3 regions of the Rhizobium sp. Leaf321 genome follow, and region 3 is predicted to be linked to each of the others. Evidence: riboswitches for the same ligand, from Rfam matches in the RefSeq annotation. Region 3 holds a riboswitch; each other region holds the start of a gene.
What was found. A riboswitch is a leader RNA that binds a small molecule or an ion and turns the genes downstream of it on or off. The one in region 3 is predicted to bind cobalamin.

Region 1: it holds a riboswitch for cobalamin, as region 3 does, so the genes downstream of both, ASF70_RS01745 (DUF1636 family protein) here and ASF70_RS02800 (ABC transporter substrate-binding protein) in region 3, are expected to answer to the same signal.
Region 2: it holds a riboswitch for cobalamin, as region 3 does, so the genes downstream of both, ASF70_RS21180 (ABC transporter substrate-binding protein) here and ASF70_RS02800 (ABC transporter substrate-binding protein) in region 3, are expected to answer to the same signal.

The regions. Positions count from the first base shown of each region.
Region 1 covers NZ_LMOF01000003.1:21,379-26,890, forward strand. The annotation lists gene ASF70_RS01725 (cobyric acid synthase) at 1-1,334, opposite strand, end outside; gene cobO (cob(I)yrinic acid a,c-diamide adenosyltransferase) at 1,338-1,952, opposite strand; gene ASF70_RS01735 (CbtA family protein) at 1,949-2,692, opposite strand; gene ASF70_RS01740 (CbtB-domain containing protein) at 2,707-2,883, opposite strand; cobalamin riboswitch at 2,920-3,121, opposite strand; cobalamin riboswitch at 3,180-3,406, shown strand; gene ASF70_RS01745 (DUF1636 family protein) at 3,508-3,936, shown strand; gene cobW (cobalamin biosynthesis protein CobW) at 3,933-4,970, shown strand; gene cobN (cobaltochelatase subunit CobN) at 4,992-5,512, shown strand, end outside.
Region 2 covers NZ_LMOF01000008.1:846,730-852,241, reverse strand. The annotation lists gene ASF70_RS21195 (tetrahydrofolate dehydrogenase/cyclohydrolase catalytic domain-containing protein) at 1-674, shown strand, start outside; gene ASF70_RS21190 (ABC transporter ATP-binding protein) at 681-1,466, opposite strand; gene ASF70_RS21185 (iron ABC transporter permease) at 1,463-2,494, opposite strand; gene ASF70_RS21180 (ABC transporter substrate-binding protein) at 2,576-3,583, opposite strand; cobalamin riboswitch at 3,713-3,908, opposite strand; gene ftsZ (cell division protein FtsZ) at 4,202-5,197, shown strand; gene ASF70_RS21170 (FAD-dependent oxidoreductase) at 5,272-5,512, opposite strand, start outside.
Region 3 covers NZ_LMOF01000004.1:33,933-39,444, reverse strand. The annotation lists gene ASF70_RS02805 (iron ABC transporter permease) at 1-789, opposite strand, end outside; gene ASF70_RS02800 (ABC transporter substrate-binding protein) at 819-1,835, opposite strand; cobalamin riboswitch at 1,976-2,172, opposite strand; gene ASF70_RS02795 (class I SAM-dependent methyltransferase) at 2,208-2,882, opposite strand; partial or broken gene ASF70_RS24800 (metal-binding protein ZinT) at 3,289-3,867, opposite strand; gene aztC (zinc ABC transporter substrate-binding protein AztC) at 5,178-5,512, opposite strand, start outside.

The DNA of each region.
Region 1 (5,512 bases), on a different contig from region 3:
GACAGCCAGGCCGAACGCTGCCGGTCGTCGCAGAACAGCCCGTGCACATAGGTGCCGACCACCCGGCCATCCCTAGACGACGCACCTTCCGCATGGCCGGCAATGCTCGAAAACGGCCGTGAACAGTCGCCTCCAGTGGTATGACCCGTATGCATTTCATAGCCGGCGAAAGATATTCCGTCGGAGCTGACGCCCGTCACCGCCTCCAGCCGCTTCGACACCGACAGCACGGTTTCGACATCGAGAAGCCCCAGCCCTTCCGCCGAACCGGGAGGACCTTCCGATCCCTCCGGATCCGATATCCGTCTGCCGAGCATCTGATACCCGCCGCAGAGGCCGAGAACACGCCCGCCGCGCCTGTGATGAGCTGCGATATCGGTATCGAAGCCGGCCTCCCTAAGCGCCGCCAGATCCGAGATCGTGGCCTTCGAGCCGACCAGAAGCACGAGATCGCAGTCCCCGGGAATGGCCTCGCCGCGGCGAACCCTGATAAGTTCGACCTCCGGCTCCGCTTCCAGTGGATCGAGATCGTCGAAATTGGAAATATGCGGCAGGATCGGCACTGCGATGCGCACCTTTGCACCGGGCTTGCGCGCAAACGACTGGGTCAGGCCGAGCGCATCTTCTGCCGGCAGGAGAGCGGCATCGGCGAAATGCGGCAAGAGGCCGATCGACTGCCAACCGGTAAATGAACCGATCATCCGCATGCCCTCGGCAAACAAGGCCGGATCGCCGCGAAAGCGGTTGACGATAAAGCCGTGGATCATGGCCGCGTCAGAGGCATCGATGACGAGTTTGGTGCCGGCGAGGCTCGCGATCACACCGCCCCGGTCGATATCGCCGATCAGAACCACCGGCACATCGGCAGCGCGGGAAAAACCCATATTGGCGATGTCGTTCTGACGAAGGTTGATTTCGGACGCGCTACCCGCGCCTTCGACCAGAACGAGGTCTGCCCTGGCTTTCAGGATCTCGAAGCTCTCAAGCACCCGCGAAAGCAGCCTCGGCTTCAGAAGCTGGTATTCTGCAGCCTTGGCATTGCCCTCGACCCTGCCCTGCACCACCACCTGGGCCCCGACTTCGCTCTGGGGCTTCAACAGAACCGGGTTCATATGGACGCTGAGCGGCACGCCGGCAGCCCGTGCCTGCAAGGCCTGCGCCCGGCCGATTTCTCCGCCATCGGCGGTGACCGCTGCATTGTTGGACATGTTCTGCGGCTTGAAGGGGAGAACACTTAAGCCACGCAGCGTGAAGACCCGGGCAAGCCCGGCAACGACCAGCGACTTGCCCACATCCGAGCCGGTCCCCTGAAACATGAGAGCGCGAGCCACCACGCGTCAGAACTCGATGCCGGCCTGGGCTTTGACGCCGGCCTTGAAGTGATGCTTGACGAGCGTCATCTCGGTCACCAGATCCGCCGCCTCGATCAGAGCCGGCTTCGCGTTACGTCCGGTGACGACCACGTGCAGATCCTCCCGGCGCGCCTGTAACTGGGCGACGACCTTGTCGAGATCGAGATAATCGTAACGCAGCGCGATATTGAGTTCGTCGAGAATGACGAGGCCGATCGTTTCGTCCGCCATCAGTTCGAGTGCCATCCCCCAGGCCTTCTCGGCAGCGGCGATGTCGCGCTTGAGATCCTGGGTTTCCCAGGTAAAGCCCTCGCCCATCGTGTGCCAGGCAATGCGGTCGCCGAACACAGCAAGCGCCGGCTGCTCGCCGGTCGACCATGCGCCTTTGATGAACTGCACGATGCCGACGCGGCGGTTGTGGCCAAGCGTGCGCAGTGCCAGCCCGAAGGCCGCCGTCGACTTGCCCTTGCCGGAACCGGTATGGACCATGAGGAGACCCTTCTCGACGGTCTTTTCCGCGACTTCGGCATCCTGAACCGCCTTGCGGTTCTCCATTTTGGCGCGGTGGCGCTGCTCGGTGGTCTGATCGATTTCCTTCAACGGACTGCAAGCTCCTTGGACGTGGTCGAAATGTCCTCACCAGCACGAAAACGCTCGCGAATGACGCCGGAAAGCGCTCCGAGAATGGCCCAGAAGACGAGGTTCGTCGCGTAGACGGCATTGACGAACCGCGCATGCAGTTCGATCGGCACCGCGGTTTCATGGGTCGGCGGCAGTGGTGCGCCGATGATGTGCGGAGCAACCAGCAGGACGACCGCCAGAGCCGCAAGAAGGGCGGAACGGGTATAGGCAAGCAGCCCGAGGGCCAGGGCGGTGCAGACTGCCGTCGCGATCCACCAAATCTGCCTCGGTCCGAGTTCGGCGACGGGCATGCCGGGAAGTTCCGGCGGCAGGCCGAGGCCGGGTGCAAGGCTGACGGTGAGGAAGCCGGCAATGCCGAACATCAACCCGCCGCGCCATCCGCCGAACCCGCCGAGTGCTTCGGCGATTGCGATAGCAACCAGCGCAAAACCGATTGCAGAAAGCGCATTGGCCGCAGCCGTGTAGGTAAAGCGCTCGATCCCGTCGGCAGGCGACCATGCCTCTTCGGCATAATCATGCCCGGCAGTATCAGGAGCAGCAGCATGGCTATGCCCTTCGCCGTTGCCGCCGGCGTGTTCATACGTCTCTGCCGCAAGGATAAGCGGCACGACGGAAAAGCTTTGCATCACGGTCATCAGGAGCCCGGACAAAAGCCCTGCGATCACCGCCGTGAGGACGATGTTACGAAACAGCGACATTGGGGAAATTCCTCTTAGTGGCAGGGGAAGGCCAGCGAGTGGCGCGTATCGTGGGCTGCGTTGTGCACGGCCTCGATATGCGAGAAGCCGACAAAACCGACGATGAACAGGCCGAGTATGGCCGTCATGCCAAGAGGAATGATTTTCGATGCGGAAACGCTGGCTGCACCGGCAGCAGAGTTCGTAACCATGGACGTCGTCTTTCTGCCCTCCACCCGAGGGCTTTCACTGTGCCTATCGTCTCCGGCAGGTCTCCTGGCTCGCGGATCGAACGCCTCTGACCCGCCTTCCCGGATTCCTCCAGTGGCATGTTGAGCAGAGACTTTCCGCTTACAGTTGCGGGGGCAGCCGCGGGTTTGACGCCAAGATGTCGTCGCACCGCATTCCCTTCGATGAGCCCTCTCGGGCACCAAAGACAGGGTCACTATAGACGGTTTCCCCAGACGGGCAATCGCCTTTGCGACATTGACACTGCCCTGCGACAAGGCTTAGGTGACTGCGATACGGTCCCTTGCCGGCAACGGTAGGGGCTAAGAGAGAATGCGGTGCGAACCCGGGATCGTCTTTAAGATTCCATGGTTCAATGCCGCGGCTGCCCCCGCAACTGTAAGCGGCGAGCCATCCTGCCACTATGGCCACTGGAGAAATCCGGGAAGGCAGGCGGATGGTGACGACCCGCGAGCCAGGAGACCTGCCGTTCGAAAACGTGCCTTTCCGGGCGGGGTGCTCCGGTAAAGCTTCTTTCACTCTGCAGGATTGGCTTGCCTTCCTGTCGTGCACCCCGATGTTATTGGCTTGGGCGGTAGTGCGACACGATGGTGATTGACGAACGAAAAGACGAGCGCGATGCGTCCGCAGACGGCCTTGCCGGCGAGCCGGATGTGACGATTTTCGTCTGCACCAATTGTCGCGAGGCATCCGACAGCGAAGCGCGCCCGGGCATCGGCCTGATGGCAGCACTTCGCGAGGCAGCTGCCGGCAAGCCGCTTTCGGTTAAACCCGTGACCTGTCTCGCCAACTGCGAGAAAAGCCCAAGTGCTGCCTTCAGACATCGCTCCGGCTGGTCCTATGTCTTTGGTCATCTGTCGCTCGACAATGTCGAGGACATCGTGACCGGCGCGATGATGCTGGCTGATGACGAGCGCGGTTTACTTCCCCTTCGCGGCCGCCCCATGTGCCTTCGCGGCAAGGGCATGACGGCCCGCATTCCCCCATTCCAGCACCACGAGGACCTGCCTTCATGAGCGTTTCATTCGACCGCGTTCCCTGCACCGTGATCACCGGGTTTCTCGGTGCCGGCAAGACAACGCTGATCCGTCACCTGATCGAAAACCTCAAGGGCAAGCGGCTCGCGATCATCGTCAACGAGTTCGGCGATGTCGGCATCGATGGCGACGTGTTGAAGAGCTGCGGCATCGAAAGCTGCCCTGATGACAACATTATCGAACTTGCCAACGGCTGCATCTGCTGCACCGTCGCCGACGACTTCGTTCCGGCGATCGACCAGATCCTGGCCCGCGAGCCCCGCGTCGATCAAATCCTGATCGAAACCTCGGGCCTTGCCCTGCCGAAGCCGCTCGTCCAGGCCTTCCAGTGGCCGGATGTGAAGGCCCGCGTCACCGTCGATGCCGTCATTGCCGTGGTGGATGGTCTGGCGCTCGCCCAAGGCCGCGTTGCCGACGATCACGAGGCACTGGAAGCGCAGCGCAGCCAGGATAGCTCGATCGACCACGACGACCCGGTCGAGGAAGTGTTCGAAGACCAGATCGCCTGCGCCGACATGATCGTACTGACCAAGACGGACCTTCTCGACCAGGCTTCGCTTGCCGCCGCTAAGGGCCGCGTCCAGGCGCATCTGCCGCGCGCGGTCAAGATCGTGCCGGCCGCAAACGGCGCCGTCGATCCGAGCGTGCTGATCGGTCTCGGTCTTGCCGTCGAGGACGATATCGAAAACCGCAAGACGCATCACGATGACCAGCTGGATCACGATCACGACGATTTCGACAGTTTCGTCATAGATATTCCAGCCGTTGCCGATGCGGACGAACTCGCTGCCCGCATTTCCGCCACGGCGGAAGCGGAAAACGTGCTGCGCATCAAGGGTTTTGTCGACGTTGCCAACAAGCCGATGCGCCTTCAGGTGCAGGCGGTCGGTTCACGCGTGAACCACTATTTCGACCGCGCCTGGGGTGCAGGCGAGACCCGACAGAGCCGCCTCGTCGTGATCGGCGAAAAGGGCATGGACCGTGCGGCGATCGAAAAGATGCTGGCGGCATAAGAGGTCTGTAGAAGGAAAAGGATGCATATTCTCGCCACCACTTCGTCGTCGCTTGACGACCTGATCGAGCCGGTCGACCTCAACCAGTCGCCGGCAGATGTGGTGGTGCTGTCTTTTTCCGGCAGCGACTTGAACGGCATTGCAGCGGGTTGGAGCGATGGCAAGGCGAGCCTCTGCCTCACCAATATTTCCGACCTGCGCCATCCGATGTCCGTCGACCTGTGGCTCGAAAAGACCGCTGCCCATGCGCGCTTCATCCTCGTGCGCATTCTAGGCGGCTATGATCGCTGGGCCTATGGCGCCGATCAGCTGTCGCGGCTGGCGAAGCGCAAGAAGATCCCGCTCGCGATGCTGCCGGGGGAATGCAGCATCAGCGACGACCGCCTGGCCGCTGCCTCGACCGTGCCCGATGCGATGCTGATGGACGTTCTCGCCTTCTTCCGCGAAGGCGGCCCGGACAATATGCAGCTTCTGGGGCGCCGCCTGGATGCGCTCGCAAGCGGGGACACGCAAAGCCTGCCGACCGCGACGCCGATGCCGAA
Region 2 (5,512 bases), on a different contig from region 3:
TCGAGGTCGGTATCGAGGCCATCGACCTGCGCCTGCCCTCGGATACGACCAGCGAAGCGCTGCTCGAACGGATTGCCGCCGTCAATGCCGACCCCGCCATCCACGGGCAGATGGTGCAACTGCCGCTGCCGCCTGAGATCGACGAGACGGAGGTGATGACCGCCATCTCGCCGGCAAAGGATATCGACGGGCTTCACCCGCAAAATCTCGGTCTGCTGCTGTCGGGTAAGCCGAGCCTCCTGCCCTGTACCCCGGCCGCCATCCTCGCGCTTCTGCAGGACAATGCCGTTCCGCTTGCCGGACGCCGGGTCGCCATCATCGGCCGCGGCCAGCTCGTCGGGCGCCCGCTTGCCATGCTCCTCTCGGCCAAGGGAATCGATGCGACGGTGACCCTGCTGCATAGCGGCTCGCGGGATATCGCCGAGGACGTCAGGCGCGCCGATATCGTCATCGCCGCCCTTGGCCAGCCGGGTTTCGTCACCGCAGACATGGTCAAGCCCGGCGCAGCCGTCGTCGGCGTCGGCATCAGCTATGGCACAGATGGATCGATGGTCTCGGACGTCGCAGCCGATGTCGCCGAGGTCGCAGGCTGGGTGACCCCGCCGCAGGGTTCGGTCGGCGCGCTCACCCGTGCGATGCTCTTGCGCAACCTGCTGCAGATCGCCGCCGACTAGACTGGTTCACATCAGGAATTGGATATGCAGCCGGCCGTGATGCGGCGATGTCGAGACATGGGCTTCAACGCCGAATACGTCGGCGATCATCTTCTCGGTCAGAATATCGGTGGGCGAACCGCAGGCGACCAGGCGTCCTTCGGAAAGAACGGCGATCACATCGCAGAACCGGGCGGCGAGGTTGAGATCATGGATCGCGACGACCGTCGTCAGCGGCAGCTCCGAGACAAGCCGCAGGATGTCGATCTGGTGCTGGATGTCGAGATGGTTGGTCGGTTCGTCGAGGATCAGCACCGACGGCGACTGTGCGAGCGCCCGGGCCAACTGCACGCGCTGACGCTCGCCCCCCGACAGCGTATGCCAGAACTGCTCGCGGCGATCATCCAGCCCGACGCGGACCAGAGCCTCGGTCACGATCCGGTCGTCCTCTTGCGTCCAGGGCGACAGCGCCGACCGGTATGGCGTGCGTCCAAGCCGGACCACGTCGATGACGGTGACATTTGCTTCGGTTGCCGAATGCTGTTCGACAACGGAAACGCGCCGGGCGAGCTCGCGTCGTGCGAAACCGCTCATCGGCTTTCCGTCGAGCGTGACCTTGCCGGCGGCGGGCGCCCTCAGACCCGCCAGCAGTCGGATCAGTGACGACTTGCCGGAACCATTAGGCCCGATCAGCCCGAGCGTCCGGCCCTCATCGACCGAAACCGTGACGCCATCGAGGATGACCTTGCGTCCGGCAAGCCAGCGCACGGCAGTTGCGGCCAGGACCGGGGCGGATACGGGATCGGATGTCATGCGACCCTCCGTGCCCGATAGAGAATGACGCAAAAGAAGGGAACACCGACCAGCGCCGTCACCACCCCGATCGGCAGGATCTGCGGTGCGATGACGATGCGCGAGACGATATCGGCGAGCACCATGAACAACGCACCGATCAGCGCACAGGCAGGCAGAAGCCGGATATGGCCGGGACCGACGATAAACCGGGCCGCATGCGGAATGACAAGCCCGACAAAGCCGATCGCCCCCACCATGCTGACGATCGTCGCTGTCATCAGCGCCGTGACGAGCAGCAGCACCACGCGGACCCGTCGGACCGCGATGCCGAGCGACCGCGCCGCATCCTCGCCGAAGGTAAACGCATCGAGCGCCCGCGCATGCCAGATGCAGACGATGAGCCCGATGGTCACGACCGATGCGGCAAGCGTCACCTCCGGCCAGCGGACTCCTGCCAAGCTGCCGAGCAGCCAGAACATCACGCTGCGCGCCTGTTCGGCATTGGCAGACGTCGAGACGATGTAGGAGGTGAGCGCATTGAACAATTGCGAGGCGGCAACGCCGGCCAGAATGGTCCGGTCCGCCGTCTGGCGTCCGCTCGACAGCATCACCACGAAGACAAAGGCGATCAGCGCGCCGGCAAAGGCCCCGGCGGAAAGCGAGATCGCGCCCGCGCCAAAGCCGAGCAGCATGACGCTGACCGCACCGGTCGATGCTCCCGCCGAAATGCCGAGAACGTAGGGTTCGGCAAGCGAGTTCCTCAGCAAAGACTGCAGGATCGCCCCCGACAGCGCCAGCCCAGCGCCGCAAAATGCCGCGACCAGTGAGCGCGACAGGCGGTAATCCCATATCACCGCTTCCTGGATGCGCGGCAAGGCCACGGCCGTAAAGCCGAGCCGGTTCGTCACCGCCGCAATCGTCGTCCCCATGGGAATGGTCATCTCACCGATCGCCACACCGGCGACGATGGCGACGAGAAGCGCCGATAGCACCAGGAACACGCCTGCGGCACCCAGCGCCCAGCGTCCGATACGGGATCGCGTCACTTGGGGCGCCTGGGCAGGTCGGGCAAATTCGCCTCATCGACGATGGCGGAAACAGGGAAAGACATCATCTCCCGCCGCACCCTAGTTCGCAAGTCCGAAGGACTGGATGCCCCGGGCGAGTGTCTCGATGCCCTCGATCGTGCGGATGGTCGGGTTCATCGACTGGGCGTCCATCATCACGAAACGCTTCTTTCTCACCGCATCCAGCTGGCTGACGACGGGATCGGTTTCGAGGAACTTGATCTTCACCGCCGGATCGTCAGCGGCATAGCGGCGACGGTCCATGGTGGCGACGACGATGACGGACGGGTTGGCCTCAGCAATCGTTTCCCAGCCCACCAGCGGCCATTCTTCTTCCGTCGTCACTACATTGCGAGCGCCGATCGTTTGAAGGATGTAGGCCGGCGCGCTGTTCTTGCCGGCGATAAAGGCGTCGCCCTTGGTTTCCTTGCTGGAGTACCAGAAGACGATTGGCAGGTTCTTGATCTCCGCGCCCTTGATCGATGCGACGGCTGCGGCTTCGCGCTGTTTCAGGTCTGCGATCAGAGCGGTGCCCTTGTCCTCGACATCGAAGATCTTCGAGAGCTCTGAAATCTCGCGGTAGATCAGGTCCATCTTGAACAGTTCGTTGCGAACGCCATCGCCGCCGTCGGCATTGGTCTTCGCGACGCAATCGGCGGGCGAGACATAGGTGTTGATGCCGAGATCGGAAAACTGCTCGCGCTTGCCGACCGATCCCATCGGCCCGACATGCCACTCGAACTCGGCAGCGACCAGATCTGGTTCGAGACTGACGACCGATTCAAAGCTCGGGTCGTTGTCAGCAAGCCGTTTGATCTTCGCATCAACTCCGGCATAGGGCGCAAGCACCGGCCCGACCCAGACCGCGGTGCCCGCCACCTTGTCGGCCAACCCGAGCGAATAAAGCACTTCGGTCATGCCCTGACCGATCGAGACGATCTTCTCGGGCGCCTTGTCGAACGTGACGGGGCGACCGCAATTCTCGATCGTCAGCGGGTAGCTGCTCGGTGCTGCAAACGCCAATGTGGGAAGTGCCGCAACTAAGGCGGCGATAAGCCCTGATTTCATGTCCTGTCCTTTAATGATCGGAAAAAAGGGCAGGACGACCTGAAGCCGCATCGCGGCTCGACGTCGACATGGCGCACGAGCGCATTGCTTGCGTCATAATCATCTCCCTGCCGGAACCCCTCGTCCGGTGTTGGTTGTCCATGCCACGGCAGGTCTCCTGACTTGCGGCTCGAACGCCTTCCATCGCCTTCCCGATCGGATGATCAGTGGTATCGATGGCTGGCTCGCCGCTTACAGTTGCGAGGGCAGTCGCGGACTTGGCCCGAAAGCCTCACCGCATTCCCTTTTCATCTGCGATTGCAGAACCGTAGCGCCCCAACTGATAGGGAACACGCCGGTGCTTGTCCAGAGCGATCCCCGCGCGATCTCTGCCGTTGCCGAGCGTAATAGTATAACATACCAATTTACGCAACGGTCTATTTTGGATTGGTCGCGACCTTCGTGAGGCGCTCAATTCAGGGATGCTGTAGATTAAATTGCGATGACATCGCCCTCACCCTACTCCTGCCTCTTTGGCCTGACAGCGCTCTGGTCTATGACCGTGCGGACAGATAGCCTGCGGGGCGATTCGCCGTCCTTCTGGTATGGGACGACCGGAAGGAGCTGAAGGAGACGAAGATGACGGATATTAAGAGCGGCTTGACCGAATTGAAACCGCAGATAACCGTGATCGGTGTCGGAGGCGGTGGCGGTAACGCGATCAACAACATGATCACGGAAAATCTCCACGGCGTGGAATTCATCGCCGCCAATACGGATGCCCAGGTTCTGGCGACATCCAAGGCGTCGCGCCGCATACAGCTGGGTGCGCAGGTGACCGAAGGTCTCGGTGCTGGCTCGCTGCCGGATATCGGCCGCGCGGCCGCCGAAGAATCGATCGACGAGATCATGGATCATCTCGCTGGCTCGCACATGTGCTTCGTCACCGCCGGCATGGGCGGCGGAACCGGAACGGGCGCAGCCCCCGCGATTGCACGCGCGGCACGCTCTGCCGGCATCCTGACGGTTGCGGTTGTCACCAAGCCCTTTTCGTTCGAAGGGCATCGCCGCATGAAGACGGCAAACGAAGGCATCGAGGCCCTGCGTGAGGCCGCCGACACCGTCATCGTCATTCCGAACCAGAACCTGTTCCGCATTGCCGACGCCAAGACCAGCTTTGCCGACGCGTTTATGATCGCGGACCGCGTGCTGTTTTCCGGCGTCAGCTGCATCACCGACCTGATCGTCAAGGAAGGCCTGATCAACCTCGACTTCGCCGACGTGAAATCGGTGATGAAGGGCATGGGTCGTGCGATGATGGGAACCGGCGAAGCCTCCGGCGATGGCCGCGCGCTGATCGCTGCCGAAGCCGCTATCGCCAATCCGCTGCTCGACGACATCTCGATGAAGGGCGCCAAGGGCGTGCTCATCTCGATCTCAGGCGGTACCGACATGACACTGTTCGAAGTCGATGAAGCTGCGAGCCGCATCCGTGACGAAGTCGAAGCCGAGGCCGACATCGTCGTCGGCGCGATCTTCGACAAGAACCTCGACGGCAAGTTCCGCGTGTCGGTCGTCGCAACTGGCCTCAACGGCAACCAGCAGGGGTCTTCATCCCCGACTGCGCAGTACTAAGACCAGTCTCAGCAAATAAAAAAACGCTCCGTGGACATCCGCGGAGCGTTTTTTGTTTGTCGGATCCGAAGAAATCAGCTTCTCGGCTTGAGGTTCTCAGGATCGTAGAGCGGCTTGTAACCAACCGCTGCGACTTCCACCGGGAACGCCTCGTTGAAATAATCCACCGTCAGTTTCCGGCCGACCTGGCAATGCGACCAAGGCAGATAGGCGAGCGCGATATTCTTGCCGATGGTCGGGCCGTAGGCGATCGAGGTCGTATAGGAACGCCGTCCAAGGTCGTCGATTAGAACCTCGCCCGTGTCAGGATCCATC
Region 3 (5,512 bases):
GATGCTGACCATCACAGCCGTCATCATCGCTGCTGCGCCGATCACGATAGCCTGAACCTTGCGAACCGGCACACCCAGGGATGCCGCTGAGTCAGCTCCGAACGTGAACGCATCTAGTTCCCGCCTGTGCCAGATACAAACGCATATCCCGATAGTGGCAATCGGGACTGCCAGCATCACATCGTCCCAACGAACACCGCTGAGATTTCCCATCAGCCAGAACATGACACCCCGAACCTGCTCAGCATTGGCGGATCGTGTAATGATGAAGGACGTCAGAGCATTGAAGAGCTGAGAGCCGGCGATGCCTGAAAGAATGATTAGCCCCGTCGCCTGAATGCCAACACCGCCGCCGGCCGCTCTCGCCAGCATCACAACCAGTACGAAAGAGACGAGCGAACCCGCAAATGCACCTAGCGAGAGTGACAGAAGCCCGCCACCGAGGCCGAGAATGAGCACAGTGACCGCTCCAGTCGAAGCGCCAGCCGAGATGCCTAGAATGTAGGGATCTGCCAGAGCGTTACGGAGCATCGCCTGAAGGACGACACCGGATATGGACAACGACGCCCCGCAGAATGCAGCGACGATTGCGCGCGTCAGTCGGTAGTTCCAGATAATCCCTGCATCGATAGGATCGAGGGCGTAAGACGCACCCAGCATCTTGTTGGCCAATGTCTGGCCAACAAGATGAAGAGGCATGGACGTTTCCCCGACGGTAACACCGAGCGCGATAGCTGCAATGATCAGTAAAATCGATGCAGAGACATAACCGACCCTGCGATAGGTAATCCGCCTCGCCTGTTCGATCGCGATATCGCTCACTGCTTGGCCTTGATGTCTTCCAGGGCAGCAGCAAGCGTCTCGATCCCCGTCGGTATGCGAATGCCAGCGTGCACGGCATGCGCATCTACCACGACGATACGGCCTTCCTTTACCGCCTTCATTCCACGCGTGACTGGGTCACTTTTTAGGTAATCCAGCTTGATCTGGAAATCGTCAGCCGGATAGCGGCGACGCTCCATTCGCGCAATGACGATAACGTCGGGATTGGCCTTGGCGATCGTTTCCCATCCTACAGACGGATATTCCTCGTCGCTCTCGATCACGTTGCGAACACCCAGCGTGTTCATGATGAAGCCGGGAATGCCCTTTCGGCCTGCGACGAAAGGATCGAGGTCTATATCAGCGCTGGAGAACCAGAACACTGCGGACACGTCCTTAAGGTCAAGAGCTTTTGCCTTTTCAGCGGCAGCATCGACCCGGGCACGCAGCTTCTTTGTCAGCTCGTCGCCCTTGTCCTGGACGTCGAAGATCATCGAAAGTTCGTCGACAGCGTGGTAGACCGTGTCGATCGAGAACGGTGTCTTCCGGGCGCCATCGCCACCTGCCAGGTTGTCCTTCCCGATGCAATCGGCCGGCATGGCATAAACATTGATGCCGAGCTCGTTGAACTGCTGGCGGGTGCCGACCACCCCCTGCGGGCCGACATGGACTTCGAACTGTGTGGTGACCAGCTCCGGCTTTTTGGCTGCAATGGCTTCGAACCCGGGATGATTGTCAGCCAAGCGGGGAACCTTCAAGTTGATGTCCTTGAACTCGGGCAGCACGTCATTGAACCACACCGATGTACCGACAACCTTGTCGCTTAGTCCCAGCGCGTAAAGCATCTCGGTCGTCGACTGGCCAACCGATGCGACGCTTTCGGGCGCTGCGTTGAAGGTCAGCTTTTGACCGCAGTTACCGATTTCGAGGGGGTAGGACGTAGATGCGGCATAGGCGCCCGAGCTTGTGAAAAGCAACACGAAAAAGGTGATAGCTGCGTTGAATTTCGTCATAGTTGATCTCCGATCATATGTAAAAAGCCGATCGGGATCGTAGAGACGGCACGGAGACCGCCTGCCTGCTGTCCGACAATAGGAACAGCACGCAATAACGCTGCAAACATCCGCTTCCTCCTCCGGGCACCCCGCCGGCGTTAGTCTATTCAGGTGTCGGCAGGTCTCCTGACTGGCGGGTCGCTGCATCCTCTCGCCTTCCCGAGCACGAATGTGCTCAGTGGCCGATGAAAGGATACTCGCCGCCTACAGTTGCGGGGGCAGTTTCGTTTGACGGATCGCTCCGTCCCGAATTCCCTGTTAGTCCCTTACGGGAACCGACGGCGGCAAGCATACCGCCTTGAGTTTGTTACGCAAGTGCGTATGGAGCCATCAGGACGGCTTCGTCGCGGTCAGCACAAAGTAATCGATCATCCGGCTGCTATCGTCATAGACCTCACCATATGGGTGAGCCTCGAAAAGGTGTTTCCAGGATTTAACCTGAGTGAACCCCTCGTTGTGGAACAACGTTCGAGCATCGACTTCGCTTAGTCCGTTGAAAAACGGCAGCTGCTTGCCAAATTCGGTAGCGCTTTTGTTCTCGCGATGCAGAAACCAGAGACCGTCTGAAAGTAGCAGTGTTCCACCCGGACGCAGGATCCGGCGAGCCAGCACCAGTGCGCCGCACGGGTTTTCCAATGTCCACAGGACATTGCGCATTGTGACAATATCCGCGCTTGCATCGGGAAGATCTGCTTCATCCATGGTGGCTTGAATGAACGACACGTCGAGTTCTCGCATGGCCGCTTCTCGACGAGCGTACGCCAGCATGCCTTCCGACCCATCGACGGCCGTGACACTATGACCGAGTTCGGCCAACACCAACGCGCATGCGCCAGTCCCACAGCCGAGATCGGTGATTAGGCTGGGGGCATCACCAAGTGCTGAAAGAAACATTCGCTTCCATTCGTCATGATGACGAATGTGCGAGGCCGCGCCATTGAACCGGTCTGCGCGCTTATTCCAATGTTCGGACATGGCATTGGCGGTGTTCGGTGCAGCAAGCATTGGTGTTCCTCTCGGCAAATTATGATGGGAATGGCGCTTACTCGTGTAAACGGATCCCTGTAGGGACAACAGCGGATATTGATTTTGATCTCGATGTTGTTGCGCGATCGCGTGGGGAAGATGTCGCACAGATCCAGCTCTTCTCGAATATGATCCGCATCCACGATTTAACGCAGATAGCTCCGACAAGGCACGACCTGAACGCACGGAATCGTACAACAAGGCGCTAAAGCCGGCTATGGATGAGGCAAGCGCTCCGGTCGGCTGAGCGCTTGCCGGGTTAAGAGCAACCTTGTTACGACGAGGGTTCGTCAGTAGCTTCATGAAAGCCTGCCTCGGATACACGACGCTGCCTAATCCAGACATCCCATCAGTCATGACCGGATGTCTGGATAGCCTTGACCGATTAGTGAGCTTTCATTTCACTGACGATCTCGTCTGCCTTCAATGAAGACGGGTAATAAGTCGGCCAGTTGGTGACTTCGTTCAGCAGGGCCGCACGGTCATCGCCCCAGTAGAGGTGGTAATGGTCAGCCTTGTTCGGAGCAATTCCGTGATCGCTGAACTGGATGAACTGAGGAGCACCGGCATCACCGTCTGTCTTCTTGAAGATGAACCGAACGCCGCGATTGCCCTTCTTGTAGGTCAGGATTTCCTTGCCATCATAGGCGTATGTGCCCTTTGACGGCTTGCCGTCCTTGTAGAAGGTCACTGCATCGCCTTCAATCGTGATGCGGTTCACGTCCGTTTTGTATCCGACTTCGTATTCGGCACGGATATCTTCTACGCTTGACGTACCTTTTTCTGCCTTATGCTTCCATACGGGGTCGAGAGTTCCGTCCTTGAGGTAAGGATAGACCGACTGCCAGTCTCCAGCATAGTCAGACAGCGGACGGTCCTTGACTTGGCTGTCTTCGAAGTAACCCTTGTAGATCTGGGGATCGCCATGGCTGTGAGCGTGATCGTGACCGGCATGGCCGTGAGCTTCGCCGTCAGCGTGCTCATGGACCTTGCCGCTGCCACCAGCAACCGCAATGTTGTAGGGCTTGCCTTCAACCTTGATTGTGCCAACCTCCTTGAGTTCGCTCTTGGAGATGCGACGGACCAGTCCGGCATTGGGATCACTCATGACGACTTCATCTCCAGCCATGGCGATACGCGGGCGCGGATCGTTCCAGTGCCCGTCCATGGAATAGGGCTCGGTGACTTTGGCACTCTTGGCAAGCTTGCCATCCAGAACGTCGATCTGATGCAGTGAGCCATCTTCGGTCAACACGTATCCGAAGCGGGCGTTAGCTGGATCGAGTGCGAAGTCAATGCGGCGGAATGGCAATTCGATATAGCGGAAGTTCGGCTCATCTGCGGGATCAACGACGACGAGACCCTTGGCGCCGTAATTGCCGAGAAAGACCTGCATGCTCCTGGCGCCCAGCAACGTGCCGGTTGTCTCACCGCTTGGCAGATCGGAGGGATAGGTCAGCATCTTGGTCACCGGGCCGTCCGCGCTCGCGGTTACAGTCAGAATGCCTTCCTTGCATCCTGCAGCGAGGAAAGCACCGGAGAATGCTTCGCCGTGAATGCCTGTGCAAGATGCGACATTACCTGTGGGCGTGCCGTCTTCCGTCACCGCACGCAAGCCGACGCGGGTCGGTGCAGAATCGCCTTCGACCGGAGCATCGGAAGCGACCGTCGTTACCCAGCCGATTCCGACGGGAGCGGCAAAACCGTGATGAGCTCGGGCCTGCTTCAGCCGTGTCGATTCAATCTCGCCATCGGTTAGTTCGTGCGCATCAACGATCTCGTTATAGCCACCCTTGTCGAAGTTGATGACGACCTTGCCGTCATGGTCGATGACGTGAAACGGGCGTGGGCCGGTCAGGGCTTTTTCTACGGCCGACGGATCGGCAATCTCGATATCGGAATGGTCTCCATGAGAGTGGAGAGAAATGCCGCTATTGATAAAGTTGACGGCATCATTGTCAGATTGAACCGCGACAACGCTGGCGCCTTCATTGACGCTGTAAAGCTTATTTTGGCCGACTGTGTCGAACGTCCAGCGCTTCTCGGGCTTGCTCAGGTCAAACGCCGTGACCTTCGGATCCTTATGGTCGCCGACGAACACGCGGTAAAGTGTTACACTTTCCTCATCATCCTGAGCGAGCGCCGCCGATCCCAGCAAGGCCGTTGATAGCGCCAACGCAGATACGCCTCGGATTAAATGTCTCATTCGTCTCTCCTTTTTACGATATTACATAACATTCAAACAGCGGCTTTTTCCGGCAGTTGGACGGTGACTCAGCCGCGGTTGATCGCAGATGTGAGGGTTTGGACGTTGTGACGCATCATGTCGATGTAGGTCGACGCAGGTTCACCGGCTGGCGACAGGGCGTCCGAATACAAGGTGCCGCCGAGCGTTAGTCCGGCTTCTGAGGCGATCTGCTCAACAAGGCGTGCGTCCGAAATGTTTTCTGCAAATACGGCAGCAGCACGCTTCTCGCGGATCTCACGAATAAGCGAGGCGACGTCTGCGGCAGATGCCTCAGATTCGGTAGAAACGCCCTGGGGCGCTAAGAAGGTCACGCCGTAATCCCGCTCGAAGTAGCGAAAGGCGTTGTGCGCGACAACCGCTA